DNA from 2 places in the Aquidulcibacter sp. genome. Region 2 is predicted to be linked to the other one. Evidence: predicted binding sites of a transcription regulator. Region 2 holds the regulator's gene; the other holds the start of a gene.
What was found. The regulator LexA, encoded in region 2, represses DNA repair genes until DNA is damaged. The targets are predictions, from matches to a motif close to ATGTTCNCNANNTGTTCT.

Region 1: uvrA (excinuclease ABC subunit UvrA) is a predicted target of LexA. The motif match lies at 4,011-4,028, and genes of this name have one in related genera.

What each region holds. Positions count from the first base shown of each region.
Region 1 is NZ_JBMLTR010000219.1:178,331-193,371, reverse strand. It holds gene ACOVRA_RS16430 (ImuA family protein) at 1-459, opposite strand, end outside; gene ACOVRA_RS16425 (PAS domain S-box protein) at 705-3,281, shown strand; gene ssb (single-stranded DNA-binding protein) at 3,315-3,833, opposite strand; gene uvrA (excinuclease ABC subunit UvrA) at 4,121-7,039, shown strand; gene ACOVRA_RS16410 (hypothetical protein) at 7,036-7,200, opposite strand; gene ACOVRA_RS16405 (ABC transporter ATP-binding protein) at 7,197-7,898, opposite strand; gene ACOVRA_RS16400 (ABC transporter permease) at 7,895-9,019, opposite strand; gene ACOVRA_RS16395 (DUF805 domain-containing protein) at 9,145-9,591, shown strand; gene ACOVRA_RS16390 (P-II family nitrogen regulator) at 9,651-9,995, opposite strand; gene ACOVRA_RS16385 (class I SAM-dependent methyltransferase) at 10,162-10,881, opposite strand; gene gloB (hydroxyacylglutathione hydrolase) at 10,923-11,690, shown strand; gene ACOVRA_RS16375 (cupin domain-containing protein) at 11,690-12,154, shown strand; gene phoB (phosphate regulon transcriptional regulator PhoB) at 12,151-12,840, opposite strand; gene phoU (phosphate signaling complex protein PhoU) at 12,837-13,565, opposite strand; gene pstB (phosphate ABC transporter ATP-binding protein PstB) at 13,610-14,455, opposite strand; gene pstA (phosphate ABC transporter permease PstA) at 14,460-15,041, opposite strand, start outside.
Region 2 is NZ_JBMLTR010000009.1:33,385-48,425, reverse strand. It holds gene mce (methylmalonyl-CoA epimerase) at 1-34, shown strand, start outside; gene ACOVRA_RS01545 (DUF1467 family protein) at 35-298, shown strand; gene proS (proline--tRNA ligase) at 980-2,329, shown strand; gene ACOVRA_RS01535 (lipoprotein-releasing ABC transporter permease subunit) at 2,326-3,603, shown strand; gene ACOVRA_RS01530 (ABC transporter ATP-binding protein) at 3,596-4,276, shown strand; gene dnaE (DNA polymerase III subunit alpha) at 4,564-8,109, shown strand; gene ACOVRA_RS01520 (VOC family protein) at 8,495-8,833, opposite strand; gene lexA (transcriptional repressor LexA) at 8,926-9,618, opposite strand; gene gltX (glutamate--tRNA ligase) at 9,840-11,174, shown strand; gene ACOVRA_RS01505 (TetR/AcrR family transcriptional regulator) at 11,171-12,376, opposite strand; partial or broken gene ACOVRA_RS01500 (TetR family transcriptional regulator) at 12,539-12,754, opposite strand; gene ACOVRA_RS01495 (TetR/AcrR family transcriptional regulator) at 12,848-14,473, opposite strand; gene ACOVRA_RS01490 (TetR/AcrR family transcriptional regulator) at 14,573-15,041, opposite strand, start outside.

The DNA.
Region 1 (15,041 bases), on a different contig from region 2:
GGCAAGGCTAAAGCCTGCTTTAGGGCCAGACAGAGCCAAAACACCGGCCAATCCAAAGGTTCGCGCCGCATCCTCCAGACAGGCATGAAAACCCTTCACATCCGGAGCACGCACCAACAAAATTCGCGATGGGCACACGCCAAGCTTCTGCAAACCCGGCCCATAAAGCTGCCCCCAAGCAGGCCCCCACCCCTGCCCGCGACTGGCATCTTCAATCACCACCAGATCGCCCGAGCGCTGCTGCAGCGCCTTGGCCAAACAGGCAAAAGCAAAGTGCAAGCTTGCAGGTTCATCCATGAAAGCAGCTGGAACCACTTCGGTCACAGCGCCCAAAGCCAATCCACCCCCCAAAGCTACGTCCAACCCGTCTGCACCTGTTGGCAAACAGCTCAAGGCCGGACGGCCCTCGGTCTCAATAGCCCGTATCTGGGTACGCAAAGCGGTCAAATCCGGTCTCATGGCTGGAACTCACACACCTTTCTGCTCTTTATGTTCTTGATTTGTTCTAATCACGAAGAAGCCAGTGAGTCGAGTCGGAAATCTGATGCCTTTTTGCGGGCATGTCCGATAATGACGTAGAACCGAAACGAGGATATCCCACATGCACAAACAACTAAAACCAAGGTAATCGGCTAAAATCGGCAATTTAACTCAACAGAAACACCATTCAGTCTATAAACAGTCCATCTGTTTAGGATGGCTGCATGAAATCGCTCCCCAGGTTACTGACTGTGACGTTTGCAATCCTGCTTCTAGCAGCGGCTTCGTCGTGGCAGTTTGCCTCCTATCGCGATATCAATACGCGACAGATTTTGTTCACCGAAGCTACCGGCGAGATCAATCGTCTCGACGAAGTGTTGACCATGTCTGCGCTCATGCATGCGACGACAGCCGACCCGAAATGGGCAAAGCGTTACGAAGACAATACCCCCCGCCTGGAAGCAGCCATTGTCAAAGCCACCTCCATCGGCCCCTTGGGCGTGAAAGAAAGCCTCGGCGAAGTTGATCTGGCCAATACCAAGCTCATCGATCTTGAACGCCTGTCCTTTGCTTTGGTGGCCGACGGCAAAAAAGAAGACGCCCTCAAAATTCTATCGTCGCAAGATTATGCCGATCAAAAAGCCACTTATACACGTGAAATCAAAAAGGCCTTGGATTCTGGTTCCGCCGATATTCAATCCGCCAAAGCGCGTATCCAGACAGGGTTTCTGGTCACGATTATCCTGGTTGGCATTGCTTTCATTTTGATATTCGAACTTTGGCGACAAGATCGCGAGATCGTCCAAAAAGAAAAGATCCGCTATCGAGAGTTTGCACGCTTTGCCGAATTAGCGCGCAACCCCGTGGTGCGGACCAATCAGAAGCGCGAAATCATTTGGGCGAATGACGCCTATCTTGCGCTAACGGGCTATAGCCGCGAAGAAGTTATTGGCAAAAAGCCGAGCCAATTGACCCTTGCTCCAGAAGCTGATGCGGAACAAGTCGCCCAATTGATCCGTGCCCTCAATCGCGGTGAAGCGGCTAGCGCCACACTTTTGAACCGCAGCAAAACCGGCCGCAATTATTGGGTTAATCTCGACATCCAGCCGCTCCATGATGACCAGAACCAACTTGAAGGATTTCAAGCGATTGAAACCGAGGTTACCGATCTGGTCGAAGCCCAACGTCGCGCTGATGATGCCTTGGCCAATCTCAATGCCTATCAATCTGCCCTAGACGAACATTCCATCATCTCAGTCGCTGACCAATTTGGTCGCATCGAGTTCGTCAATGACCGCTATTGCGAGATCAGTGGCTATAGCCGCGAAGAATTGATCGGGCAAAGCTATCAGTCCGTTCAGTCTGGTAAGCATGATCCATCCTATTTCCAGGGCATGCGCGACACGATCAATGCGGGTCAATCTTGGCGGGGGGAAGTGTGCAATCGCGCCAAGGATGGTTCAGAATTCTGGGTCGACGCGACGGTTGTGCCCTTACCGGCCACGCGCACCGAAGGCGCACGCTTTGTCAGCATCCTTTACGACATCACCGAGCGTAAACGCACCGAAACGGAACTCTTGGCCGCTCGCGAGCAGGCCGAAGCCGCCAATCGCGCCAAGAGTAGCTTCTTGGCCAATATGAGCCATGAAATCCGCACCCCCTTAAATGGCGTCATTGGTGTGGTTGGTGCCTTGTCACGCACCGAACTCACGCAGTCCCAGCGCGAAATGGTCGACCTCATTCAGTCGTCTGGCGAAACGCTTGAGCTTCTTTTGTCCGATATTCTTGATGTCTCGAAGATTGAAGCGGGCAAATTCACCCTGCAACCTGAACCGTTTGACCTGCGCGAAACCATTGAGGCGACAGCCCAAGTCATGGGCATACGGGCTGAAGAAAAAGGCTTAGGCTTCTATCTCCGATTTGGTCCCGGTACCGAAGGCTTGTTTGAGGGCGATGGCATACGCGTGAAACAGATTGTTTCGAACTTGGCCTCAAATGCGGTGAAGTTCACCCAAAAAGGTCAAATCGACATCAGTATCGCAGCTACAGACAAAGCGGATGGGTCATGCGAAGTCATGATCAGCGTGAAAGACACAGGCATTGGCTTTGACGAGCAAACGAAACAACGCCTGTTTGCACGGTTTGAACAAGCAGACGCCTCCATTACCAAGAATTTTGGTGGCACAGGTCTCGGCCTGTCGATCTGCCGCACCTTGACCGACATGATGGGCGGCCAATTCCTCGTAACCTCCGAAGCCGGGATTGGTAGCCTCTTCTCCGTTATCTTGCCTTTGCCACGGGTCCATCCCGAAGCGTTTGCCCGCACTGAGCGAGCAGGGGCAAGCACCACGCCGACCGCCGTCCTGCCGCATACCGCCAGCCGTTCCATCTTGTTGGCCGAAGATCATCCAGTCAATCAACGCGTGATTGCGATGATCCTTGAGCCCCACGGCATCGCACTGACCATCGCCCAAAACGGCCAGGAAGCCGTTGAGATGTGGCAAAATGCACACTTTGATCTTGTGCTGATGGACATGCAAATGCCGGTTATGGATGGTCTGTCAGCGACCAAACAGATCCGCGAGATTGAACGCAGCAAAGGCTTGCAACGCACGCCAATCGCCATGGTAAGCGCCAATGCGATGAAAGAACACATCACCCAGTCCTTTTGGGCTGGCTGTGACTTCCATATCGCGAAGCCCGTCACACCTGAGGCCTTGCTCAAAGGTATAGATGCGACACTGGAGGCCTGTGAGGCAAACGAACACACAGGCAGCGGCAAGGCAAAGACGAAAGCCTAAGCCTAAGCCACTCGCGATTTGCGCTGCATGGGATCAGAACGGGATATCGTCCTCAAGGTCGGCCGCAAAGGAGCGCTTCTCGCCTTGAACCGCGCGAGGTGCCGAAGATCCCCCGCCAAAGCCACCGCCATTGCCGCCCATTGAACGGCCACCGCCAAACCCACCTTCAGAGCGGTCTTCGACCATGTCGCCGCCACCGGAACGACCATCCAGAATGGTGATTTCGCCTTTGAACCGGCCAATGACCACTTCAGTCGAATAACGCTTTTGGCCGGCCTGATCAGTCCATTCACGGGTCTGCAACTGGCCCTCAACATAGACCTTGCTGCCTTTTTTGACGTAATTCTCGACGACCTTCACCAGATTGTCGTTACGCACGACGACACGGTGCCATTCGGTCTTTTCTTTCTTCTCGCCGGTGGCTTTATCGTTCCAGCGCTCACTGGTTGCGACCGAAAACTCTGCGATGCGATCCCCGGACGGAAAGGACTTAATCTCAGGATCGCGCCCCAAGTTTCCAACCAAGATCACTTTGTTCACGCTGCCCGCCATTGCCCTAACTCCGTCTTTTTTGCCGTTGGCGACTCATCCTGTCGCGTCTTGGCATCGTATCCATTTGAAACTGACGCTACAGGTCTCATGTCCAAACCAGAAGAGAGGGGCGACACTCAAACCGCCTCGCCTTGTGGATAAGCATGTAAAACTGTGCATGCCGTGGACAAGCGTAAGATGTTCACATAATGTTCTATTCGTCAAGCTGGTTCGCACGCGCTAATCAGGGCGACATTGTTTTGGCTTTGGGGCTTGTGGCTCTGAGGTTTGCGTAATCAAGGTCACACATGTCTGAATCGCCTGTTATCCGTGTGCGCGGCGCGCGCGAACACAATTTGAAGAATTTCACGGTTGAGATCCCTCGCGGTGAGTTGGTGGTCATCACAGGCCTATCTGGGTCGGGCAAAAGCTCGCTCGCCTTTGATACCATCTATGCCGAAGGCCAAAGGCGCTATGTCGAAAGCCTGTCGGCCTATGCGCGCCAGTTCCTCGAGCTGATGCAAAAGCCGGACATGGATTCAATTGAGGGCTTGTCGCCAGCCATCTCGATTGAGCAGAAGACGACCTCGAAAAACCCACGCTCCACCGTCGGCACGGTGACTGAGATATACGACTATATGCGCTTGCTTTGGGCGCGCATTGGCGTGCCCTATTCGCCAGCAACCGGCCTGCCGATCGAAAGCCAGACGGTCAGCCAAATGGTGGATAAGATCAAAGTCCTGCCAGAGGGCACGCGCTTGTTCTTGTTGGCCCCCGTGGTGCGCGGCCGAAAGGGTGAGTTTAAGACCGAGTTCAAAAGCTGGATCAAGCAAGGCTTTGTACGCGCCAAAATCAATGGTGAGTATTATGAGCTGGAAAATGCCCCTGATCTCGACAAGAAACTGAAGCACGACATTGATGTGGTTGTTGACCGCATCGCTGTTCGCGCTGGCATTGAACAGCGCCTAGCCGAAGGCTTTGAGACCTGTTTGCGCTTAGCCGATGGGATTGCCTTAGCCGAATTTGCCGATGAAAAGGACGAAAAAGGTGCGGCAAAGCGGATGCTATTTTCGGCCAAATTCGCCTGCCCCGTATCGGGTTTTACCATCCCGGAGATCGAGCCGCGTCTTTTCTCCTTCAACAATCCGTTTGGGGCCTGCCCCACGTGTGATGGTCTTGGCGTGCAGCTTAAATTCGACCAAGAGTTGGTGGTCCCGGATTCAAGCAAGACCTTGAATGACGGCGTGATTGCACCCTGGGCCAAGGGGGCTTCACCACTTTACACCCAGACTTTGCAAGCCCTTGCCCGCCATGCCGAAGTCGCCCTGACAACACCTTGGACAAAACTGCCTGAGAGCTTTCAGAAGCTCGTGCTCTATGGCTCGGGGACGGAGAAGGTCAAATTCGTCTATGATGATGGCGCGCGCCGCTATGAAACCACCAAGACGTTTGAAGGCGTGATCCCCAATCTGGAACGGCGCTGGCGTGAAACGGATTCGGCTTGGTCGCGCGAGGAATTGGGCCGCTATCAATCAGCGCAGAAATGCCCGACCTGTGAGGGTAAGCGCCTCAAGCCTGAGGCCCTTGCGGTGCGTGTCGGCGGCGAAGATATTTCAGTCGTGTCTTCTCGTTCGATCCGGGGTGCGCGTGACTGGTTTGTCGATTTAGAAGGCCGCCTGACGCCCAAGGAATTGGAAATCGCCACCCGCGTGTTGAAAGAGATCAAGGAGCGCTTGCGCTTTCTGGTTGATGTTGGCTTGGACTATCTGACGCTCCACCGGGGTTCAGCGACGCTGTCGGGCGGCGAGAGCCAGCGGATTCGATTGGCCAGCCAAATCGGCTCTGGGCTGACGGGCGTGCTCTATGTCTTGGACGAGCCCAGCATTGGCCTGCATCAGCGCGATAACACCCGCCTCCTGACTTCGCTCAAAGGCCTGCGTGACCTCGGCAATAGCGTCATCGTGGTCGAGCATGATGAGGAAGCCATTCTGACGGCTGACCATGTGCTGGATATGGGGCCGCTCGCCGGTATCCATGGCGGCCAAGTGGTCGCCCAAGGCAAGCCGGCCGATATTGAAGCGACCAAGGGCAGCCTGACGGGGGCCTATCTGCGCGGTGAAAAGGCCATCCCCATCCCGCCAAAGCGCCGCCGCCGCAATCCTAAGAAGTTCCTTCGGATTGAAGGGGCGACAGGCAATAATCTGAAAAATGTCTCGGTCGATATCCCGCTGGGCATCTTCACTTGCGTCACCGGCGTGTCCGGCGGGGGCAAATCGACCCTCATTCTTGAGACGCTCTACAAAGCCCTTGCCCGTCGTCTGAACGGGGCGAATGAAGTGCCCGGGCCGCATAAGGCGCTGGAAGGCCTTCACCATCTCGACAAGGTGATTGATATCGACCAGAGCCCGATTGGCCGCACGCCACGGTCTAATCCTGCCACCTATACGGGGGCATTTGGTCCGATCCGCGACTGGTTTGCTGCCCTACCAGAGTCAAAAGCACGCGGCTATGGCCCCGGCCGCTTCAGCTTCAACGTCAAAGGTGGGCGCTGTGAAGCCTGCCAAGGCGATGGCGTGCAAAAGATCGAAATGCACTTCTTGCCCGACGTCTATGTCACTTGCGACGTCTGCCATGGCCAACGCTATAATCGCGAGACTTTGGAAGTCACCTATCGCAATAAATCCATTGCCCAAGTGCTGGATATGACGGTGGAGGAAGCTGCTGGCTTCTTCCAAGCGGTCCCCTCCATTCGCGATAAGATGGAGACTTTGGTACGGGTGGGCCTCGGCTATGTGAAGGTCGGTCAGCAGGCGACCACCCTCTCAGGTGGGGAAGCCCAACGGGTAAAATTGTCCAAGGAATTATCGCGCCGCGCAACCGGGCGAACGCTCTATATTCTCGATGAACCCACGACTGGCCTGCACTTTGAAGACACGCGTAAGCTGTTGGAAGTGCTGCAGGAATTGGTGGATCAAGGCAATAGCGTCTTGGTGATTGAGCATAATTTGGACGTGATCAAAACCGCCGATTGGCTAATTGATTTGGGTCCCGAAGGCGGCGATGGCGGCGGCTTGATCGTGGCCGAAGGTACGCCGGAAGAGGTGGCCTTGGTCAAGGGCTCTTGGACTGGTCGCTATCTCAAAGAGACCCTGCTCAAACACGAAGAACGCCGCCTCGCCCAAGCCGCACGTATGGCCCAAGAAGCAGAAGGGGAAGCTAAAGCTTAGGGGTTAGCCTTCTGGCTCGCTTCGACTCCGTTCCAGACCCGCAGGTTGAAATCAGTCCGCTCATTTTCACGGGCAGTGAGGATCGTGAGAGCCCAGAGGGCTGTGATCAAGGCGATGATCAGCCAGCCCCAAACAGTGCCGAAAAAGCGCAAAAGTCTCATGGCTTGGGCTCCGCCGTGTCAGAGACCAAACGGCCATCTTCCAACTCGATCACGCGACTGGCGAAAGGCACCAAGCGATCATCATGCGTGGCGCAAAGGATGGTTGCGCCCTGTTGTTTAGCAGCTTCACTCAGTAGTCTGGCGACCATGACGGCATTGCGGCCATCTAATGCCGACGTGGGTTCATCGCAGAAGATGAAGGCTGGTCGCTTTGCCAGCATGCGGGCGATAGCCACCCGTTGATTTTGGCCACCAGACAATTGACTGGGCTTTGATTGGGCGCGATCTAACAGGCCAACTAGGTCCAGATACTGAGATGCCCTTGCCTTGGCGTCTCCAGCGGGTACCCCCAAAAGTCGCAATGGAACAAAGACTTGCTGCCACGCCGTCAGAGACGGAAATAGCCCCGGGGTTTGAAAGACATAACCACAATACTGGCGACGAAAACGTTCAGCAGATCGGCCTCCTCGCCCCCAGACATCCGTCCCCTTCGCGATCACCACGCCGCCCTCTGGTCTTTGAAGTCCAGACAAGGCCGCCAGCAGACAGGATTTGCCAGACCCACTCGCCCCTTTGAGTAAGGTAAGGCTTCCCTGCTCCACCGAGAAAGAAACATCATGCAGCGCGTGCACTTTGCTGGCACCGCGTCCAAAAGACTTAGAGATCGCCTTTGCGGACAGGATAGGACCCTCTGTCATCGCAACAACTCAACCGGCTTGAGGCCAAAAATGGTGGGCAAACTCATCATGCCCGCAAGGCAAGATGTCGCGAGAATGGCACCTGTCACCATCGGGACCTGTGCCGGATAAAGTAGGATATAAACGTCGGCCTTCTCTAGAACCAATTGGCCGACAAGGCCGCCGGAAAGGGCAAAGGCAGATGCGATGAGGCCGATCCACACGGTCTGCTCTAGCACCAGAAGGGCAATCCGCCACTTTGGCACACCCATGGCCAGCAAAGTGGCAAACTCGACGCGCTGACCCGCCATCATGGCGTGAATGGCTTGTGAGATAATCAAAAGGGCGATCACACCGATAAAGATGGCAAGATAGAGAAATGCACGAATGTCGCGTTGATCCTTCAGAGCGTCCTCAATGACTTTTTGGGTTAGTTGCTCTCGGCTCATCACCTCTGCGCCAAGGGCATTCAATTCGCGATTGAGACCGGTAATCGCTTGGCCGACTGACTTCCCTTCCTTTGGTGCCACCAAGATGGAATAGACTGGGATTTCTTGTTTCCGATCTAAGGTGTCATTCAAGTTTGCAAGGCTCTCACGTGAGATCATGCTTCCCCGGGGACCTAGATTACCATCCATAAGCCCAACAACCCGAAACCGTACATTTTCTCGAACAACTTCGTCGCCCAAGCCAAGGCCGGTCGCCCGCGCATCTTCATCCGTCAGCAGAACTGAATTTGGTCGTTGGAGCAGTCGCTTGGCTTCCACAGACATAATTTGCGGTGCTGACAGTGCCGGTGAGATTGGGTCGATGACATTTACCTTTAGGCCGCCACCTGACGGACCTTGGCCCAAAAAGGCATGCTTCTGTCGGATCAGTTCAAAGGCACCCACATAGGAACTTCGACCGACTTGAGCGATCACGTCCTCAGGTATTTTTTCATACTGATCGTTGCCCTGCTTCTGAGACAAAATAACGATCGGTGCTGTCGCTTGCCTCTCAAGGAGCGCATAACGCGACAAAAAATAACTCGACAGCCCAAGCTGAAGATAAATGGCAATACCCGCCAAGATTAGCGTGAGAATGGCAAACCAAGCCCGCAGCCAATTGTGGGAAAGATGGAGTTGCGCAAGCGCATTCATCGCAATTTATCAGGCCTCAAAGACTTGGAATCAACTATAAGATCAAAACTAGGCCATGATTCCCAAACGCGCGCGACCTGTTGCAGCCCCAACTCCCCTAAAATTGTCTGGACCTCTACAAAGGTTTGCTAAGTCCGCCGCCCTATTCTCACGAAATGGTGACAAATTATCTTCATGCCCTGACCCATATGTTGGACATCACAGGGCGAACCGACCGCCGCTCGTATTGGTATTTCATTCTGATGGTGATGGCGCTGAGTTGCTTGGCAATTTCTGTCGACAGCGCAATCGTGCTTTCGACGCTTACGGATGGCACGCCAGAAATCAAAATCGGCACCATGACCATGACCTTCGGTGCCTTGCATTTCTTACCAATTTTTTCAGCCAGCGTGCGTCGCCTTCACGATATTGGCAAATCGGGCATTTGGATTCTTTTGAACTGCGTGCCCTTTGTTGGCAGTATGATCCTGTTTTCCTGGTATGCCCGTCCGAGTGCGCTCAACAGCATGCATGGCGAGGCCCCGCGTGAGCGGCTATCGCGCCCGAATTGGGCGGACCGCACGCAATTTTAAGCAACAAAAAAGGGCGGCTCCAATGGAACCGCCCTTTTTGTTTGACCCAATCGCAGGATTTAGCCCGCGATTGCGGCGGCGTCTTTTTCGCCCGTGCGGATGCGCAGGGCCATCTCGACGTCGACCACAAAGATTTTACCATCGCCGATTTTACCGGTGTTAGCGGCACCAGCCAGCGCCTCGACAACCTTTTCGACCATGTCATCTGTAACTACGGCTTCAATCTTGACCTTCGGCAAAAGCTTCACTTCATATTCAGCGCCGCGATAAACTTCGGTCTTACCCTTTTGACGCCCATAACCACGGACCTCGGTAACAGTCAGGCCTGAAATGCCCGCCTCAGTCGCAGCGTCAAGCACCGCATCGAGACGGCTTGGTTTGATAATAGCGGTGACAAGCTTCATTCTGTTCCCCTCACTTCGCATCGGGTTCGTTCTCAGGAACCAGACCCTGATTATTCCATCACATGCTAGATTAGACAATCAGCAGCACTTGTGACCCGCTTTCAATGCCTGACCGCAGAGCGGAGGATAATCGCTCAAATTTTGAGCGACTTTCACGACGATTGCCTTAAAAACGTGCGGCCGCCGGTTGTGCGAGCAAGACTCGCCGGCCCTGACCGGGCAGGCTGTCAGCATACAGACGCTTGACCGCTTCAACCAAAATGACCCCGCCAAGTGCTGGCCAAGCCCGCTCGCCGACGCCCTCCCACGTCTCAGCCGCTCCACCTGTGGCCATTTTCCACGACAAAGGCGGGCCATAAAGCGCGCGCGACCAAGCAACAGGCTGAAACATGGAATCGCTCAAAAGGCCCGCTAGCTGGCTGCGGCTATAAGGTCGACCTTGGCCAAAGGGGGTCGATTCCGCCCGCGCCCAAATACCACCGCGATTGGCGACGGCAATCATCAGACGTCCTTCAGGGGCGAGCAGGCGCCAGAGTTCGCGCAACAACACGCGCGGATTTTCGGCCTCCTCCAGCGCGTGGACACAAAGGATGCGGTCAAAAATCGCCTCGGTAAAAGGCATCCGATCTTCATCGCCAATACAGGCAAGGTTGGGCCCGCATGAAGGCCAGCGCTCCACCCCTTGCGTCGCTGGCATCAAAGCCGTCACCCGACGCGCCGTTGGCAGCCACGGCGTCAGAAAAGGCGTCGCATAACCAAAGCCCAGAACGTCGAGGCCTTTGCAATCGCCCCAGGCGTCCACCATGCGGCGGCCAGCCATAGCTTGCGCCGTCTGCCCCAAGGGGCTCGCATAAAAACTTTGCAGGGCAAGGACATCAACACGCATAAGGGCTAGGATAAACCAAGTTTCTCTCTTAAAGGACAGACATGCTTATCATTCATATGTTTCCCTGTCTGTCGGACAATTATGCCTTTCTTGTCCGCGATTCGGCCACTGGCAAAGTTGCCTGTATCGACACACCCGACGCCACCGCCATTCTGGCAGAAGCCCAGAAACTCGGTTGGCACATTGATGAAATCTGGAACACCCATTGGCATCCTGACCATGCCGGCGGCAATCAGGCGATTGAAAAGGCTTTGGGAACTGTCTCTTTGGGGCCAGAGGAAGTCCAAACACGCATCAGCCCGCTTGCCCGCGTCGTAAGACCAGGCGAAACGGTCACTTTGGGTGAAAGCAGCGCAGAAGTCATCGATGTCGGCGGCCATACGCTTGGCCATATCGCCTTTTATTTTGCGGACGATGAAGTGGCCTTTGTCGGGGATTCTTTGTTTGCGTTGGGTTGCGGGCGTTTGTTTGAAGGCACGGCGGAGCAGGCTTGGAATAGTCTCTCCCGATTGATGGCTCTACCCGATGCAACCACCATTTATTGCGCCCATGAATATACCGCCGCCAATGCGCGCTTTTGCGCGACAATTGAGACAGAGAATGCTGCATTGACCAGCCGCATCCAAGAGATCACCCGATTGCGCGCTGATAATGTGCCGACCGTGCCAACCAGTATTGGGCTGGAGCGGGCGACCAATCCGTTTGTGCGGGCAGATCTGCCCAGCGTACGGGTCGCAATTGGGGTTGCAGCGGATGCAGCACCTTATGAAGCATTTGCCCGGGTGCGGCAGATGAAGGATCAATTCTGATGCAAAGGGCATTGTCTGGCGATTTATCCGCCTCTGAGATCATCGCCTTGCTTCAGATGAAGCCCCACCCAGAGGGCGGCCATTATGTTGAGACGTTTCGCGACCCCAATGGGCCGGAGGATCGTGGTTTCTCAACCAGCATTTACTTCCTCCTTCAAGCTGGGGAAGTCTCGGCTTGGCACCGTGTGGATGCGGGCGAACATTGGTTTTGGCATGCGGGCGGGCCATTGGCGTTGAGCATTAGCGAGGATGGTCAAAAGGCCTATGCCCACCGCTTAGGGCCTGACTTGCGCGCCGGACAAAGACCACAAGCCATCGTGCCCGCAGGCGCTTGGCAGGCAGCTGAAAGCCTTGGGGCTTGGACCTTGGTTAGCTGTGTCGTTGCGCCGGGCTTCTTGTTCGAACGCTTTGAACTGGCCCATCCCGACTGGTTTCCGGGCAAGCCTGGGCAAGCGCCAATTTAGTTCGCTTTATCCAGCGCATAGCCTGCGGATCGCACCGTACGGATCGGATCAATCTCATCGCCTTCATTCAAGGCTTTGCGCAAACGACCGACATGGACGTCGACGGTCCGAGCTTCGACATAAACGTCAGAGCCCCAAACTGCGTCCAATAATTGCTCGCGCGAGAAAACGCGACCTGGATGTTGCATGAAATAATCCAATAGGCGGAATTCTGTGGGTCCCAAATGGACATCACGCTCGCCGCGCTTCACACGGTAGGACACACGGTCGACCACAATATCACCAAACACCAGACGGTCGTCGGCCAAACCCGGGCGGATGCGACGCAGGACAGCGCGCACCCGGGCCAAAAGTTCAGTCGTCGAAAATGGCTTGGTGACATAGTCGTCTGCACCGGTATCAAGGCCACGAATCCGGTCGGATTCCTCGCCGCGTGCTGTCAGCATGATGATGGGAATATTGCGGGCATCTGGCTTAGCCCGCAGCCTGCGACACACCTCAATGCCGGGCACCTTTGGTAACATCCAATCAAGAATGACCAAGTCTGGCAAGCGTTCCGACGCCATCATCAAGGCTTCTTCGCCATCGACGGCGACGCCGACATGATAACCATCCTTTTCAAGATTATAGCGCAACAGCGTCGCGAGGGCGTCTTCGTCTTCAACAACAAGAACGTAAGGGGTCATGACAATGGCTCCTGAGTGGGCGACGGTGGGAGGGGAGGCATGACAGGATCGACAGCTTTCGGGCGGTCGGTTCCAATGTCTTCACCGGTTTCAAGGAAATAAATAACTTCGGCCATATTGGTGCAGTGATCGCCGATCCGCTCGATATTCTTGGCGACAAACAGCAAATGCGCCCCCGGACCAATCATGCGGGGATCTTCCATCATGTAGGTCAGAAGTTCGCGGAAGAGTGAGTTATAATGCTCATCTAGCTCTTCATCCTGCATCCAGACAGAAACCGCTCCGGCCACTTCGCGTGAAGCGAACGTGTCGAGGATTTGCTTCAACTGGGTGACAGCAATCTTGCCCATACGCTCAACGCTGCGGGTCAGAGCGATTGGGTCAAATTCCTGAATGGTCAGCGCGCGCTTGGCGATATTCTTAGCCAAATCGCCAATGCGCTCAAGGTCGCCTGCGAGCTTCAAAGCTGCCACCGTTTGGCGTAGATCACGGCCCAAAGGCTGACGCAGCGCTAATAGGCGCATGATCTTACGCTCAATCTCACGCTGGAGTTCGTCAATCTTCTTGTCGCCGTCAATCACGCTGCGGGCGAGGCCAGCATCGCGGCGGGCGATGGCGGTCACCGCGTCGCTCAAAGCCTGCTCAGAATAGCCGCCCATACGGGTGAGGTCTGCCCCGAGGGCTTCCAATTCTTCGGTAAAGGCGCGGACGGTATGTTCTGTCATCTCAACTTACTTTCAGGGCACCCAAGTATGAAGGTGCTGGAGGCTTAGCCAAATCGGCCAGTGATATAGTCTTGGGTGCGGCTGTCGCGTGGGTTGGTGAAAATCTCTTCGGTCGGCCCCGCTTCCACCAGTTTGCCCATGTGGAAGAAGGCGGTCCGCTGGCTGACGCGGGCAGCCTGCGCCATCGAGTGGGTGACGATGATGATGCAGAAATTCTGCCGCAATTCGTCGATCAACTCTTCGATCTTGGCGGTCGCGATGGGGTCCAAAGCCGAACAAGGCTCGTCCATCAGAATGATCTCAGGATTAACGGCAATGGCGCGCGCAATCACCAAACGCTGCTGTTGACCGCCTGAAAGGCCCGTGCCGGGTTGATGCAAGCGGTCCTTCACCTCATCCCACAGGCCTGCCTTACGCAGGCTCTGCTCGACAATCCGCTCTAGGCCTTGCTTGTCATTGGCAATGCCGTGGATGCGCGGGCCATAGGCCACATTCTCAAAGATCGTCTTTGGGAAAGGATTAGGCTTTTGGAAGACCATGCCGACGGAAGCGCGCAACACAACTGGGTCAATCGCCCGATCATTTACATCGCGGCCATCGACTTGGATATTGCCAGTCACTTTGCAGGAATCGATGGTGTCGTTCATGCGGTTGATGCAGCGCAAGAAGGTGGATTTGCCGCAGCCAGATGGCCCGATAAAGGCCGTCACCGAAGCATCCGGGACATCCAATGAGACATCAAACAAGGCTTGCTTCGTGCCGTAAAAGACATTGACGTCGCGCGCGCGGACTTTAGCCGTGATGCCAGGCAGAATGCCTGTGGTCTGCTGCACATGGCCAGAATGGGCCTCGCTATGCGCTTCAGAGTTCGACTGAGAGAACGTATTCATCGGTTTACCACCTGCGCTCGAACTTACGCCGCAGGAAGATTGCGACAGCGTTCATCACTATCATAAAGAGAAGTAGAATCAGAATGGCCATGGCGGTGCGTGGCTCCCACGCCCGTTCTGGACGACCTGCCCACATAAAGAGTTCCACTGGCAAAACAGTTGCCGAGTCGGTCAAGCTGGTTGGCACATCGGCGATAAAGGCCACCATGCCGATCATCAAGAGCGGTGCGGTTTCACCCAAAGCATGGGCCATCGCGAGGATGGAGCCTGTCATGATGCCGGGCATGGCCAGAGGCAGGACATGGTGGAAAATCGCCTGCATCTTAGACGCACCTACCCCAAGAGCGGCTTCGCGGATTGAAGGTGGAACAGCCTTTAGGGCAGCGCGAGAAGCGATGATAATGACGGGCAGGCTCATCAAAGTCAGCACGATGCCGCCGACAATCGGGGCAGAGCGCGGCATGTTGAAGAAGGTCAGGAAGACCGCAAAGCCCAATAGACCAAACACAATGGAAGGCACGGCTGCCAGATTGTTGATATTGACTTCAATAAAGTCCGTGAGCGCATTTTTCGGCGCGAATTCTTC
Region 2 (15,041 bases):
CGAATTGATGGAAACGCCGAAAGGGGCCCACTAAATGGATTGGTTCACCGGGATCGCAATCTTCCTCACCATGTGGTGGGTGATCCTCTTCTGCGTTTTGCCAATTGGCGTGCGCAGCCAAGAAGAAAGCGGTGAAGTCGTCGCTGGAACAGACCCCGGCGCACCGGTGATTGCCAATATCAAGCAGAAACTCATTTGGACGACGGCGATCACGTCCATTGTGTGGACAGCCTTTGCTCTGCTTTTGATGTCTGGCTGGGTCTCTTTGGAACATCCCTTGGGTCGGTTGATGGGGTGAGGTGGCCTTATCGTCCCTGAAATAGGGGTAATTTAGGCGACGAGCCCAAAAAGAGAGCAGGGTTTGCACGACATTTAGCCGCCTCATGGGCAATGGCATCTTTTTGCGGCAATTGGGCAGCCATCATGTTGCACCTGCGAGCAGGAACGGCGATTGTGCACTTGCGAGACGGGCCTGTCGCCCCCTCGTAAATGCCTGATGGCGTTTCCTCCCAGAACCTTTGCGCCGCGCCTGACTTGTTCAAGCGCGGCCTTTTTTCGTTTGGGGGGTGGTCGAATGATGGAGCGCGCAGCATTAGCTGCGCACCTAGTGGTGCGCGGTCCTTTGGGCGCACCTTGGCGTAGCGGACAAGCTAGCCCAATGCCTTTCACCTAGAAGCGCTTTGGTGCCCATTTTGGTTCACCAAAGCGCTACCTCAATTCTCTTTGCGACATGTGGGTCGTCAAGTGTCCGTTTTCTTTGAAAACGGATCGCTCGCGACGCAGCAAAGCTGCGCACTTGACTACCCAGATGTCGCTCTCATCCTCGATGATCTATTTTGGTGAAACATAGTTTCTACCAAAATGGGTCCAGACGAAAAGAACTTCTGCTTGCCCCCCCACCACACCACCCGCAGCGCTGACTAATTGCCTCAGCGCGCGGCACAGACTATGGCAGAGCGTCAAAGAGAAGGTGATCGCCATGCGCATGTCGCGCTATTTCCTGCCCGTTACAAAAGAAACCCCAGCCAATGCCGAAATCGTGTCGCACAAGCTGATGCTGCGCACCGGTATGATCAAGCAACATTCCGCCGGTATCTATTCCTGGCTGCCTTTGGGCTTGAAAGTCTTGCAAAAGATTGAGGCGATTGTGCGCGAGGAGCAAAACCGTTCCGGCGCACTGGAAGTCTTGATGCCGACCATGCAAGGCGCGGACCTGTGGCGGGAAAGCGGCCGCTATGACGCCTATGGTGCCGAAATGCTGCGCATCACCGATCGGCACGAGCGCGATTTGTTGTTTGGGCCGACGGCAGAAGAAGTCGTAACCGATATTTTCCGCAACCATGTGCGGTCTTACAAGGAATTGCCGCTGAACCTCTATAATATCCAATGGAAGTTCCGCGACGAAGTCCGCCCCCGCTTTGGCGTGATGCGCGGCCGCGAATTCTTGATGAAAGATGCCTATAGCTTTGATCTGGATGAAGCTGGCGCGCGCGATGCCTATAATAAGATGTTTCTGGCCTATCTGAAGACGTTCCAGCGCTTGGGCCTGCAGGCGGTGCCAATGCGCGCCGATACCGGGCCGATCGGTGGCGATCTAAGCCATGAGTTTTTGGTATTGGCCCCCACGGGCGAAAGTGGCGTCTTCTATGATGCCATTTATGACGAAACCGATTGGGCCGGCATGGATATCAGTTTTGACAATAATGACGCGGCTCGCGCTAATCGCGCCGAAACCGTCTCACGCATCGTCAAAGCTTATGCGGCAACTGACGAAATCCATGATGAGGGTCGCTTTGAAACCGAAGTGCCGATGGATCGCCGCCGTACGGGTCGCGGCATCGAAGTGGGCCATATCTTCTTCTTTGGCACCAAATATTCCGCACCCATGAACGCCAAAGTCTCTGGCCCTGATGGGAAAGATGTCTCAGTGCAAATGGGTTCCTACGGCATTGGCGTGTCGCGTCTGGTTGGGGCAATCATTGAAGCCAGCCATGATGACAATGGCATTATTTGGCCAGATGCGGTTGCCCCGTTTGATGTTGGCGTGATCAGCTTGCGTCCGGGCGATGAGGCCGTCGATACAGCCTGTGAGCAAGCCTATCAAACGCTTTTGAAGGCCGGCATGGACCCGCTTTATGATGATAGCCAAGGTCGTCCGGGCGCGAAGTTTGCCACGATGGATTTGATCGGGGTGCCCACTCAATTGATCGTTGGGCCGAAGGGCCTTGCCAATGGGCTGGTGGAAGTGAAGGACCGCAAGACGGGCACCAAGGAAGAAGTGTCCTTGGAAAGCGCGCTCTCGCGTCTGACTGCTAAGGCATCGGCATGAAAGCTGGCGGCGCGGGGCCCTTTGGCATGTGGGAGCGCACGCTAGCCGCACGCTATTTGCGGGCTCGGCGTGAAGATGGCGGGGTCGCTTTGATCTCGCTGATTAGCTTTATCGGCATCTTTCTGGCTGTCGCCGTGCTCATCATCGTGATGAGCGTGATGAATGGCTTTCGCGCTGAATTGTTAGGCCGGATTTTGGGCGTCAACGGCCATGTTTTTGTGGATGTGCGCAACATGCCCATCCCAGAAGCTCGCGCCATTGTGGCCAAAGCCAAAGCTTTGCCCGGCGTTGTGGACGTCATGCCCAAGATTGACGGCCAAGTGATGGCGGTCGGCCAAGGTGGCAATCTCGCACGCGGTGCGATGGTCACTGGGCTTTCAGCTTCTGACCTCGCTAAGCTCAAAATCGTCTCGGGCAATCTGGTTGGCGGCAACCTCAAGACCTGGGGCACGGGCGAATATGGCGGGGACGAGATCGCCATGGGGTCGAGGCTCGCGGAAGCGTTAGGCGTTCTGCCGGGGGATTCGGTGCAATTGATTTCGCCCCAAGGGGCCTCAACGCCCTTTGGCACGACCCCGCGCATCAAGGACTACACCGTCTCGGCCATTTTCGACATTGGCATGAGCGAGTATGACGCCACCTTCATCTATATGCCGATCGAGCAAGCCCAACTCTTCTTCTCCAAAGAAACCTCTTGGGACACGATCGAACTGCGGATGCAGGATCCTGATAAAGCCGACCTTTTGGCGCTGGAAGTCGCGAAATTCAGCCAAAACCGTTACGTAACCGACTGGCGGCAGCAATCAGAAAGCCTCGTCTCGGCTTTGCAGATTGAGCGCAATGTGATGCGCTTGATCCTGATGCTGATTGTCGCAATTGCCGCTATGAACATCATCTCTGGCCTTGTGATGCTGGTGAAGAATAAAGGCCGTGATATCGCCATTCTGCGCACCATGGGGGCCTCGCGCGCCTCAATTATGCGGGTGTTCATGATGTCTGGGGCCAGTGTCGGTATCCTTGCCACGCTTGCAGGAGCTATTGGCGGGACTTTGTTCTGTCTCAATATCGGCACCATTCAAAAGGTCGTCGAGTTTGTGTTTGGCCCGGTCTTCAATGCCGACATCTATTTCTTGAGCCAGATCCCCGCGAAAGTGGAATGGCACGAGGTGATCACCACGGCTTTGTTCGCAGCCATCGCGAGTGTTGTTGCCACCTTGCCACCGTCTTGGCGTGCCTCCAAGCTCGATCCAGTGGAGGCGCTTCGCTATGAGTAGCCCTGTTCTCCGCCTGACCGATTTGCGCCGCGTCTATCAGACTCGGGCAGGCGAGCTCGAAGTCCTTAAAGGTGCCAATCTCACCATTATGCCCGGCGAAATTGTGGCCCTGATCGGCCCGTCGGGTTCTGGCAAGTCCTCGCTCCTCCATGCCGCGGGCCTGTTAGAGGCTGTTCAAGGCGGCACGGTAGAGCTGGCGGGCATTGACGCGACAAAACTGCCCGATGCCGCCCGCACGGCGCTGCGCCGCACGGCCTTGGGCTTTGTGTATCAATTCCACCATTTGCTGCCAGAATTTAGCGCCGTTGATAATGTCGCGTTGCCACAATGGATTGCCGGCGTTGGCCAAGCCGAAGCACGCGCACGGGCAGAGCAACTCCTCGACATGATGGGACTGGCAAACCGGAAACTCCACCAGCCGGGTCAGCTTTCAGGTGGCGAGCAGCAGCGCGTCGCCATTGCGCGCGCACTGGCCAATCAACCGGCGCTCTTGATTGCTGATGAGCCTACCGGCAACCTTGACCCTGCCACCTCGAGCTTTGTCTTCGACACCTTCCGCAAAGCCACGCGGGAGGAGGGGACCTCTGCCCTAGTTGCCACGCATAACATTGATTTAGCTCGGCAAATGGACCGCGTTTTCCGCATCGATGGCGGACGCCTCGTCCAAGACTGAAGTGCCCAAAATCTTGTTCCACGTTTATGCAAATTACCTCTTGCCATGAGAGCAAAACAAGAATAGAACGAAGGCAGAACAAACGAGGTGAAACATGGCCCAACTTCAAGACGCAGCCGCTTTCGCAGCTATTCTCGCATTCACCCTGATGGCTTGGGGCTGGGGTGCTGTGATCGGTTGAGGATGGCTTTGAATTTTCTGTCGGCGAGGGCTGACAGAGGCCTGAGAGTCCTGTCACACTGATCCGCTCTTTGGTGATGATTCAGTCGACGGATTCAGGTGGCCCCATGGCAGATACTACTCTTTCAGGCGGCGCTTTCTCTGACGGTGATCAGGGCTCGGGTGATGTCGCATTGACGGGGCCAGGTGGGGCGTCAACTGGGGCAGGGCAAGTCGAAAGACCTGCTTTGGCAGGCCCGGGTTTTGTCCATCTGCGGGTAAGGTCGGCCTATTCGCTGCTCGATGGCGCGATGACCGTCAAAAAGCTCGCGGGCTTTGCCGCTAAGGCGAACTGTGTCGCGGTCGGCATCTCGGATCCAAACCTGTTTGGCGCGCTGGAGTTTTCAGAAGCCTTGGCCGAAAAAGGCATTCAGCCCATTATGGGCCTGACGCTGCCGGTCTCTTTCCTCAGCCAAAAGCCCGGTGCGGCGGCGGGGCCAGATGGCAGTCTGGCACTGATCGCCCAGAATGAAGTCGGCTGGGCCAATCTGATGGCGCTTTCCAGCCTTTCCTTCCTAGAAGTACCAGCTGGCAGTTTACCTCATGTCGATTTGCAAAAAGTGCTGGACCATAGCGATGGCGTGATCTGCCTTACCGGTGGGCGGGAAGGGCTGTTAAGCCGTGCACTTCTGGCCAATTTGAAGTCAGAGGCCGACATGCTGCTGCGCCAGTTGGCCAAGGCATTTCCAAACCGACTTTATATAGAGCTGCAGCGCCATGGCATGGCCGATGAGGCCCAAATTGAGCCGCTTCTGATTGATCTAGCCTATCAAAACAATCTGCCGCTGGTGGCGACCAATGATGTGCGCTTTGACAGCCCAGAGCGGCATCGCGCGCAAGATATCCTCATGTGTATCGGTCAGGCCACCCGCGTGGCCGATGACAAGCGCGAGCGGGTTTCGGCCAATCATTGCTTCCGCAGTGAAGCCGATATGGTGGCGCTGTTTGCCGATTTGCCGGAGGCTTTGGCCAATAGTGTCGATATTGCACGGCGTTGCGCGATCCGGCCCTTGATGCGCGCACCCATCCTGCCGCGCTTTACCACCGCCGAAGGCCGCGATGAGCCGGAGGAATTGGCAAGCCAAGCTCGCCAAGGCTTGGAAGCGCGCCTTCTGAAGCGCCCCCCTGTTGTGGCGCGCGAAATCTATGACCAGCGGTTGGAACACGAAATCAATGTGATCAATCGGATGGGGTTTGCGGGCTACTTCTTGATCGTTGCGGACTTCATCAAATGGTCGAAGGAAAACAATATTCCAGTCGGTCCGGGCCGGGGCTCTGGCGCGGGCTCGCTGGTCGCTTATTCACTGACGATTACCGACCTTGATCCCTTGGCCTTTGGCCTATTGTTTGAGCGCTTCTTGAACCCAGAACGCGTCTCCATGCCCGACTTCGATATCGACTTCTGTCAGGAGAAGCGCGATAAAGTCATTGACTATGTGCAGAAGAAGTACGGTGCAGACCGTGTCGCACAGATCATCACCTTCGGAACGCTGCAGGCGCGCGCCGCCCTTCGCGACGTTGGCCGCGTTTTGGATATGTCTTACGGCCAAGTCGACCGACTGGCCAAAATGGTGCCGAATAACCCCGCTGCACCCGTAACTTTGGCCCAAGCCATTAAGGATGAGCCGCGTCTGCAGGAGGAGCGGTCGCGCGATGCGGATGTGCGCACGCTGCTTGATGCTGCGATTGAGCTCGAAGGCCTTTACCGCAACGCCTCTACCCACGCCGCCGGTGTGGTGATTGGCGACCGTCCGCTGCATGAGTTGGTGCCGCTCTATAAGGACCCGCGCTCCAGCCTACCTGCCACCCAATTCAATATGAAATGGGTCGAGCCGGCAGGTCTTGTGAAATTCGACTTCTTGGGTCTCAAAACCCTCACCGTGATCCAGCGCGCCTTGGACTTCTTGAAGGCACGCGACATTGTGGTCGATCTCGACACGCTGCCGTTTGACGATCCCAAAACCTATGAGCTTTTGGCCTCGGGCAAGACCATGGGCGTGTTCCAGTTGGAAAGCCAAGGCATGCGCGACACCTTGCGCAAAATGCGGGCCGACACGTTGGACGACATCATCGCTCTGATTTCGCTCTATCGGCCGGGTCCGATGAAGAATATCGAGACCTATTGCGACGTGAAATTTGGTCGCAAAGATGCCGATTATTTGCATGAAAGCTTGGTCTCCGTTCTCAAAGAAACCCAAGGCGTCATCATTTATCAGGAACAGGTGATGCAGATCGCCCAGATTCTGTCGGGCTATTCCTTGGGCGAGGCCGATTTGCTCCGCCGCGCTATGGGTAAGAAGAAGCCCGAAGAAATGGCCAAGCAAAAGGACCGCTTCGTCAGCGGGGCCACCGAACGGGGCGTGGACGCCGAGCTTGCCGACCGCATCTTTGAATTGGTGAGCGAGTTTGCCGGCTATGGCTTCAACAAGTCCCACGCTGCCGCCTATGCCGTGATCGCCTATCAAACCGCCTATCTTAAGGCCAATCATCCCGTCGAGTTCATGGCGGCCTCTATGTCGCTCGATATTGATGATACCGACAAACTTGGTGCCTTCATGCAAGAGGCAAAAAGCATGAAGATCAAGGTGTTGTCGCCCGATCTTAATTATTCTGGGGCCGATTTCTCGGTCCAAGACAACGCCATTCGCTATGCGCTCGGCGGGATTAAGTCGGTTGGCGTGGCGGCTATGGCCCAAGTGGTGGAGATCCGCCAAGCAGGCGGCAAGTTCAAATCCCTGCATGATCTGGCCGAGCGGGTCGATCCGCGCGTGCTGGGTAGGCGGACTTGGGAGACTTTGTCCAAGGCCGGGGCCTTTGATTCGATCGAGCCCAATCGTGCTTTGGTGTTTGCTTCGTCCGATCAATTGGTGGCCCATGCCAATGCGGCTGCCTCGGATCGCCAAAGCGCCCAGACGAGCCTGTTTGGCGATTCCGCACCTCCGCCGCGCGCACCCTTGCCCAGCGTTAAACCTTGGTCCGCGCAAGAGCGCTTGGATAATGAGTTTGCCGCCCTTGGCCTGTTCCTGTCGGGCCATCCATTGGATGATTTGATTGAGGCTTTGCGGCGTAGGCAGACGGTCTTCTTCTCTGAAATTCACTCCAAAATGCAGGGATCAGACGCGATTTTCCGCATGGCCGGTGTCGTGCGGGCGCGCAAGGAACGCCCGGCGCGCGATGGCGGCAAGTTTGCCTGGGTGACGTTGAGCGATCCCACGGGCGAGTTTGAAGTCATGATTATGCCCGAAACCCTCAACGAGGCGCGCGATTATCTCGACCCCGGAACCTCGGTCAGCTTCCGGGCCAAGGCGCGCCTGCGCGATGGCGATTTGAAACTATCGGCTGAAAAGATTGAGCTGTTGGATCAAACCGATATGTCGGGCTGTGCGGGGATTAAAGTGTTCCTAGCGCGCGGTGCGCCAATCGAAGAATTAGCTCGTGTGACCGAGACCTTGCGCGGTGCCACCTCATCCAGCTTTGGCGAATTGCGCGTCGTCGTCGAACTGGCCGATGGCCGCGAAGTCGAAATCCAAGCCCCCGGCCGCTTCCCCATCGATGTCGCCGCACGCCGGGCTTTGAAAAGCGCATCCGGCGTGGATTTGGTGGCGGAGTTTTAGGGGACCTTAGCCAAGGACCGCGCAGCAAGGGCTGCGCCTGTCGACGCGGTGGCATGCGCAACTTTTGTTGCGCGGTCCAAGGTAGCGCTAAAATGGGCTTAGGTATTCCCTGAAATAACTTGGTACGGCTCAAAGCGTCGCTCTGCTCATCTTGAAGCCACCCGACAATTGTTATTGCGAAATGGCGCGCCGAAAGGACCGCGCAGCAGAAGCTGCGCATGTGTACGCAGCGGCAAGCGCAACTCGTGTTGCGCGGTCCATCACACCCACCCACCTTTCACACACAAACTCGAACTATGCCTTTGCAAAGGCAAAGCCTGCGGCCAGGGCTGGCTCGTGGAAAGAAGCTGCAGGGCCCTCAACACCGAGGAGGTGAGGCTTGCTTTCAGTCTGCCTTCAGGGCGGCAAGCTCGTTGCCGCTTGGATCGCGGAAGTGAAAGCGGCGACCACCTGGAAAGGCAAATAGCGGTTTGGTGATAACGCCACCCGCCTGGGTCACCGCCTCAAGGCAAGCCTCCAAATCATCGACGGCGATGACGGCCAGTGGTGCGGTAGTGGCCTCGCTTAAGTCCCCCTGTAGGCCGAGGTCGACGTCACCATTTGTCGTGCAGGAATAGCTGGGGCCATAGTCGGTCAAGGCAAGGCCGAACGCATCGCCATAAAAGGCGCGCGTTGCGGGCAAGTCGGCTGCGGGTAATTCAACATAGCAGATACGAGACATCATTTGAACTCCACAGTTTGGGTGCGTGTTTTTTTTGTTGTCCGCCGCAGGCTGGTTGCCCGGTGCGCCGCCCAAAGCCAGCCCAGCAACAGCGCCTAGTACCGCCGATAAAGCCCCGCCAGCACGCCTTGAACCTTCACGCGATCTGGCCCGAAGATGCGGGTCTCATAACGGGGGTTGGCGGCTTCCAAAGCGATAGACTGGCCGCGGCGGCGCAAGCGCTTCAGGGTTGCTTCTTCATCATCAACCAAAGCGACCACGATATCGCCTGATTGGGCGTCATCGGTGCGGCGGATGATGACAAAGTCACCTTCGAGAATGCCAGCATCAATCATGGAATCGCCTTTGACTTCCAAGGCAAAGTGCAGGGCAGGGTCTAGTTGGTCAGGGGCTGCAATCCGGTCGATCTCATGCTGAATGGCCGCGATGGGCACACCGGCGGCAATCCGACCCAGAACCGCAATGTCATTGGCTGCCCGTGGTGGTGAAGGTGGTGCGGCACTTGCGGGCGTGGAGCCCACGACCAGTGGCGTAAAGGGCTGGCGGCCCTTGGGTGGGGCGGCGGTTGTGGCGCTATCGGGCAGTTTCAACACTTCCAAGGCCCGTGCCCGGTGCGCCAGACGCCGTAAAAAGCCACGCTCTTCCAGAGCGGTGATCAGGCGGTGAATGCCCGACTTCGATGCCAAGTCCAACGCATCCTTCATTTCGTCAAAGGACGGCGAGACACCTGTTTCCTTGAGACGCTCATGAATGAATAGCAAAAGCTCTCGTTGTTTGGACGTCAGCATCAATTCCCCCTATCTCGTGGCGCGCGTGTACGCTTGGCCCCTATAAATCCGATGGCACCGTGAACGATGCACGAACAAAGCAGCGATGTTCTAACTCTGTTCCGTTTTTACGTCTATAGTCCGCTGCAAATTTTTCCGCAGCCAAAGCACGGTTGACCTGCACATGCCCCTCTCGCCTGTCGGGGCCATGACTGCTAAGTCACCCCTGATAGGAAAGAAACATGAAAGTCAGATTTGCACCTTCTCCCACCGGCAAGCTCCACGTCGGCAATGTGATCACCGCATTGCGCAATTGGTTGTTTGTGCGCCAACATGGCGGCACCTTCTTGTTGCGCATTGACGACACCGATACGGCGCGCTCCACCCAAGCCTATGAAGACGGGATCCGGACGGACCTGACATGGCTGGGCCTGACCTGGGATGAAGAGGCGCGCCAATCGGCCCGCTTTGACGTGTATGACAAGGCGCGGGATCGGCTGATCGCGGCAGGCCTCCTCTATCCCTGTTATGAGACGTCCGAAGAATTAGACCGCAAGCGTAAGATCGCTTTGTCGCGTAAATTGCCCCCGGTGTATGACCGCGCGGCCCTTGCCCTGACGGACGCTGAAAAGGCCGCCTTTGAAGCCGAAGGGCGCAAGCCCCATTGGCGCTTTAAGCTCTCGGGCAAGCGGGTTGCTTGGCAAGATTTGATCCGCGGCGAGCAAACGGTGGATACGGCCTCTATGTCTGACCCCGTGTTGATCCGCGAAGATGGCGCTTATCTCTATACGCTGCCATCGGTCGTGGACGATGTGGATTTGGGCGTGACGCATGTGATCCGGGGTGAAGACCATGTGACCAATACGGGCGCTCAAGCTGAGATTTTTGAAGCCTTGACCGGCGGCTCCCGACCTGAATTCGGCCATTTCCCGCTTTTGGTGGGGGCCGATGGCGAGACCTTGTCGAAGCGTATCGGTTCGCTGTCGGTTGAAAGCCTTCGTGAGCAGGGGGTAGCGCCCTTGGCGGTCCTGTCCTTGATGGCGCGGATCGGCACCTCTGACCCGGTTGAGGCGGTTGATAATTTGGACGCTCTGGTGGCGGGTTTTGACTTTGGCAAGATCGGCCGTGCACCAGCCCGCTTCGACCCTGAAGATGTCCGCCGTTTGGATGCGCAATTGCTGCAGCATGCGGACTATGCGGCGATCCAGCCGCGCCTTGCCGCGATTGAGTGCGATCTGGGGGAAGCCTTTTGGCTGGCGGTGCGCGGTAATCTCGCGAAGTTTGATGATGTGGCGCTCTGGGCACGTGTCGTCCAAGGCCCGATTGAGCCGCAAATTGACGAGCCAGACTTTATCGCCACGGCGGCGGGCCTTTTGCCAGCTGGACCCTATGATGAGACCTCTTGGTCAGGCTTTACCGAGGCGGTGAAGGCGGCAACTGGTGCGAAAGGCAAGGGCCTGTTCATGCCCTTGCGCAAGGCGCTGACAGGGCAAGAGCATGGGCCAGAAATGAAGTTGATCTTTATGCTGATCGGCCCAGAGCGGGCGGCAAGCCGTTTGGCGGGCAAAGCTTCTTAAGGCGACTTGGCACGATGGGCTTCTAAAGCGTCATCCCACCTCATTTTCTTGCGCATCGCATGGAAATGAGGGGTGCCATAGATCTGGAAGAAGTCGTCGACGACAGTCCGGCATTCGGCGAACCATGACCCATTTGGTTGAAGCTGGATGCCGTGCCTCAGATAGAGGCCGATAATGGCCGAGGTCGTGCCTTGCAGCGCGTGCAGCATGTCCCAACTCGGCGGTTGGTCAATGAAGCCTTCCTCCAAGAGTCTCGCGAAGCGCTTTCGCCAAAGCATATTCGTATAAATAACAATCAAGTCGCCGATGCTGAGATGTTCGTCCAATTGCTGCAGCGCATTGGTGAATGCCCCCATCGAGATGGCGTTTTTGACGCGCGGGTCAAGGAAAGTTTCAATTGAAATCGAGGTGTATTCGCAAAATTGCACAAGGGGGTTTGGGGACGTGGATTCCTGTGCCAGCCACGCCATATAAAAACTGGTCCCTAGCCCATGCGCGGCCTCGTAAAGGGCTCTGTCATCGGGATAAAGACGATAGAGAGTGGCCGTCGAAACACCCGCCTGCTTGGCCACTGCTGCCATATTAACGTTTTGGAAGCCTTGCGAATAATTGACCACAATGGCGGAAGCCACAATGCGGCTGCGCCGATTGCTGGCGTCTAACCTATTGCCGCTTTTGGGCATGAATCTCTCTAATTCTTGCCAGATGAATGCGTCCGACGTCGCAGGCCTTGGCTTGGCACGTAACGACGCTTCGACGTCTCTCAAAAAGGGGAGTTGGCGATCAATCGACGCCTGAAGCCTTTTTTCATCAACCGGTTCCAGCGCTTTTTTCTGCAGGCTTTTACCATCCAACCAAGCAACTTGGCCCTGCTGCCGCAAGGCTCTAAACTTAGCTGTGCCATGGACAATGAAGAACTCTTCGGCGATTTTCACTGCCTCTTCAGACCAACTGACGACGGGTTGAAACGGCACTTTATATCGCCCCTGCCATTCAACCGTCCTGTCTTCAATCGCTCCCTGAATTCGTAAGAACATGCTCAATCGATTGTTATCTTGAATAAATCCGTCCGCAACTAACCGATCAATTATATTGAAAAAGAATTCTTGTAGTTCTTGAATGAATAAGGCTGAATTATTTTGGACGTCAGCAAATATTTCTGTCTCACTTTGTAGGGTGAAAGCTTGCGTGTGCCAGAGCATGAGCACGCTGGACTCTCGGTAGATCGCTAAGAGGTGGTCGACAATCTCTACCAAATCGCGGAAAGGGTGGGGATGGCGCGGCGCTTCCTGAATGGTCTCGAGAAGAACCTTGTTGCCGAGTTTCAGAGCATCAACCGTCAGATAATTTCGGTCAGGGTACAGACGATAAAGTGTAGCCGTTGAAACGCCTGCCCGTTCCGCAATTCGTGCCATATTTGTGGCGGCCAGTCCAAAACTGACCCACTCTATCAATTGGCTTGCGCAAATGCGTTGTTTGCGCGTGATATCATCTTGGCGCTTGGCATGGGGTAGCAAAAGCGCTTGTATTCTCTCGTCAAATTTCAACCGCCTTGGTGCGGGCTTGGTGCGAATGTCCATCGTTTTAGCGCCTAGAAACCGTTGTTTTTCATGCGTGAAGTTTGTTCCACAAATCCCACAAATGCCTAGCTCCGTGTTCTCGCCAAGCGATATCTAAATTTCATTTGTCCGAACCACAGCCATGACTTCATTGGATGAGTTGGTGTCGGGTTCTGGCTCCTCGGCCGCGTCCCAGCCCAATGCCTTTCGTTTGGCGTGGAATTGCGGGGTGCCATAAATGACGAAGAAGTCTTCGGCGACTTGCCAGCAGGCCTCGGCCCAGTTGCCTTCGGGCTTAGGCGTAGCTCCGAGGTTGCTTTTGTGCCCCCAAGACAGGCTCTGGATGGGGCCATAAAGGGCGTGGATCATGGCCCAGTCAATCTCGCCTTGGAGGTAGCCTTCCGCCTTTAGGCGACTAAATCGACGAGACCAAAAGGCGAAAATATAGCTTTTGATGAAATTTGAGGTGTGAAGCTTTGTCTCGCGCCCTTGATCGGCCAGCAGGCCAAATTGGATTGAGCTGACCTGCAGGCTGCGGGGGTCCAAATAAGTGTCGACGGCGATTTTGAGGAAGTCGCTAACGCGCTTCAAAGGATTGGCGTTAGCTACATCGCGGGACACCCAAGCGCTGAAGAAAGCTAAACCCAAACTATGGGCCTCTTGATAGAGTCTCAAGTCATCGGGGAATGTCTGATAGAGGGTTTTAGTCGACACGCCGGCGCGCTTTGCAACGCCCGCCATGCTGATTTGTTCAAAGCCGAAAAGATAATTTTCATACAAGGTCGCGGCGACGATTCGTAAATAGCGATCGCTCGTGTCGAGCCGATGGCTCGTATGTGTCAGCATTTGTTGGAGCTGCGCTTCAACAAAGGCGATGAAGTCGGTAGGCAGCGGACCCTCTGCAACCGAGCGCTCAAGCGCATCGAGATGAAGGAGGCGTTTGGCTGGTATCACCGTATCTGCAGCCGTCGCTGAACCAGTCATCCCCTGAGGATTGACAGCGGCAAAGCTCTCCGAGTCCCAAGCTAGTGACTTGCGTGCAGTATGATACTTTTGCGTCCCATAAATATCGAAAAATGCTTCAACAATACGATTGATCTCTACGGGCCAGCTCTTTTCAGGCTGGTAGGTGCCGCGACCGCTTTGATACCAATGCAAAGTCCTGGCCTCAATCGGGCCGATGAGGCGGAAAATCATGTGAGTGCGTGAGTCATCGCGAACAAAGCCGTCTGCAATCAAGGCCTCTATGCGGTCGCGCCAGAATTTTTTGATAGCGCTATTGCCTGCCACCGCGATAATGCTTGCTTGTTCCTTGACGGGGGAATCCATCCGCACGAGAAAAGTTTGGCTGAGAGAGAATTGCTTGAAATAGGGCTCTTGCAAAATTGCGGTGACATAATGTGCAAGGTCAAAGAGTGCGCGCACCGAATTGGGGTGGACTGCACACTTCTTCATCGCCTCGACCAGCAATTGTTGGCCTAACGCTAGGGCTTCCAGATGCATGTCATCGCGATTGGGGAAAAGGCGATAAAGCGTCGCGGTTGAAACCTTGGCGCGGGCTGCAATGGTTGTCATTTGGGCGCTTAAGAGGCCGACTTCCGCCCATTCCTGTAGGACAGCCGCAAGGATCAGATAAGAGCGCGTGCCATCATCATGACGGCGCACCCGCACCGCCAATTGGGTGCGAATCTGTTGCTCGAAACAGCGGTGCTGTTCTGCACGGGGAAAGGGAGCATTCATTCCTAGCCTCGTTTGAGCGCTTCCTCTGTCCGCCCGGCCAGATGGTTCAACAATCGATTGAGTTGAGTAGAAAGATAAAGGCTGATCATCGCAAGTTCCTTATACTGACTTTGTGGTTCGAAATGCCGCCAAATCGGCATCCCAGTTAAATTTTTTCCGACTTGCCTGAAAATGAGGCGTTCCATAGAGCGTCAGAAAATCGTCTACCGTCCGCCAGCAATCTTCGAACCGAGATGTCTGCGACACATAAGGCACATCCGTCAGAACTATGGGATAGAAGTGAAGGCTTTCGATTGGCCCCCAAAAGATCTCGATCAGGTTCCAGTCTGGCTCAGCGTCGAGATAGCCCTCTGCCTTCAGCTTGTTAAATTGTCCAAGCCAGAAGTCTGACGAAAGCTTCAAGCCCGGCGTGGCGCGCTCACTCAGCTTCGGGTCGCGGTCGCAGATCATGTAATAAAGCGGCGACAGCGCTTCCATCGCCTTTGGTCGCGTCCAACATTGAATGCGCCGATCCAATAACGTCGCTAACCGCATGAGTGGATTTGGATGGACGAAATCATAGGATAGC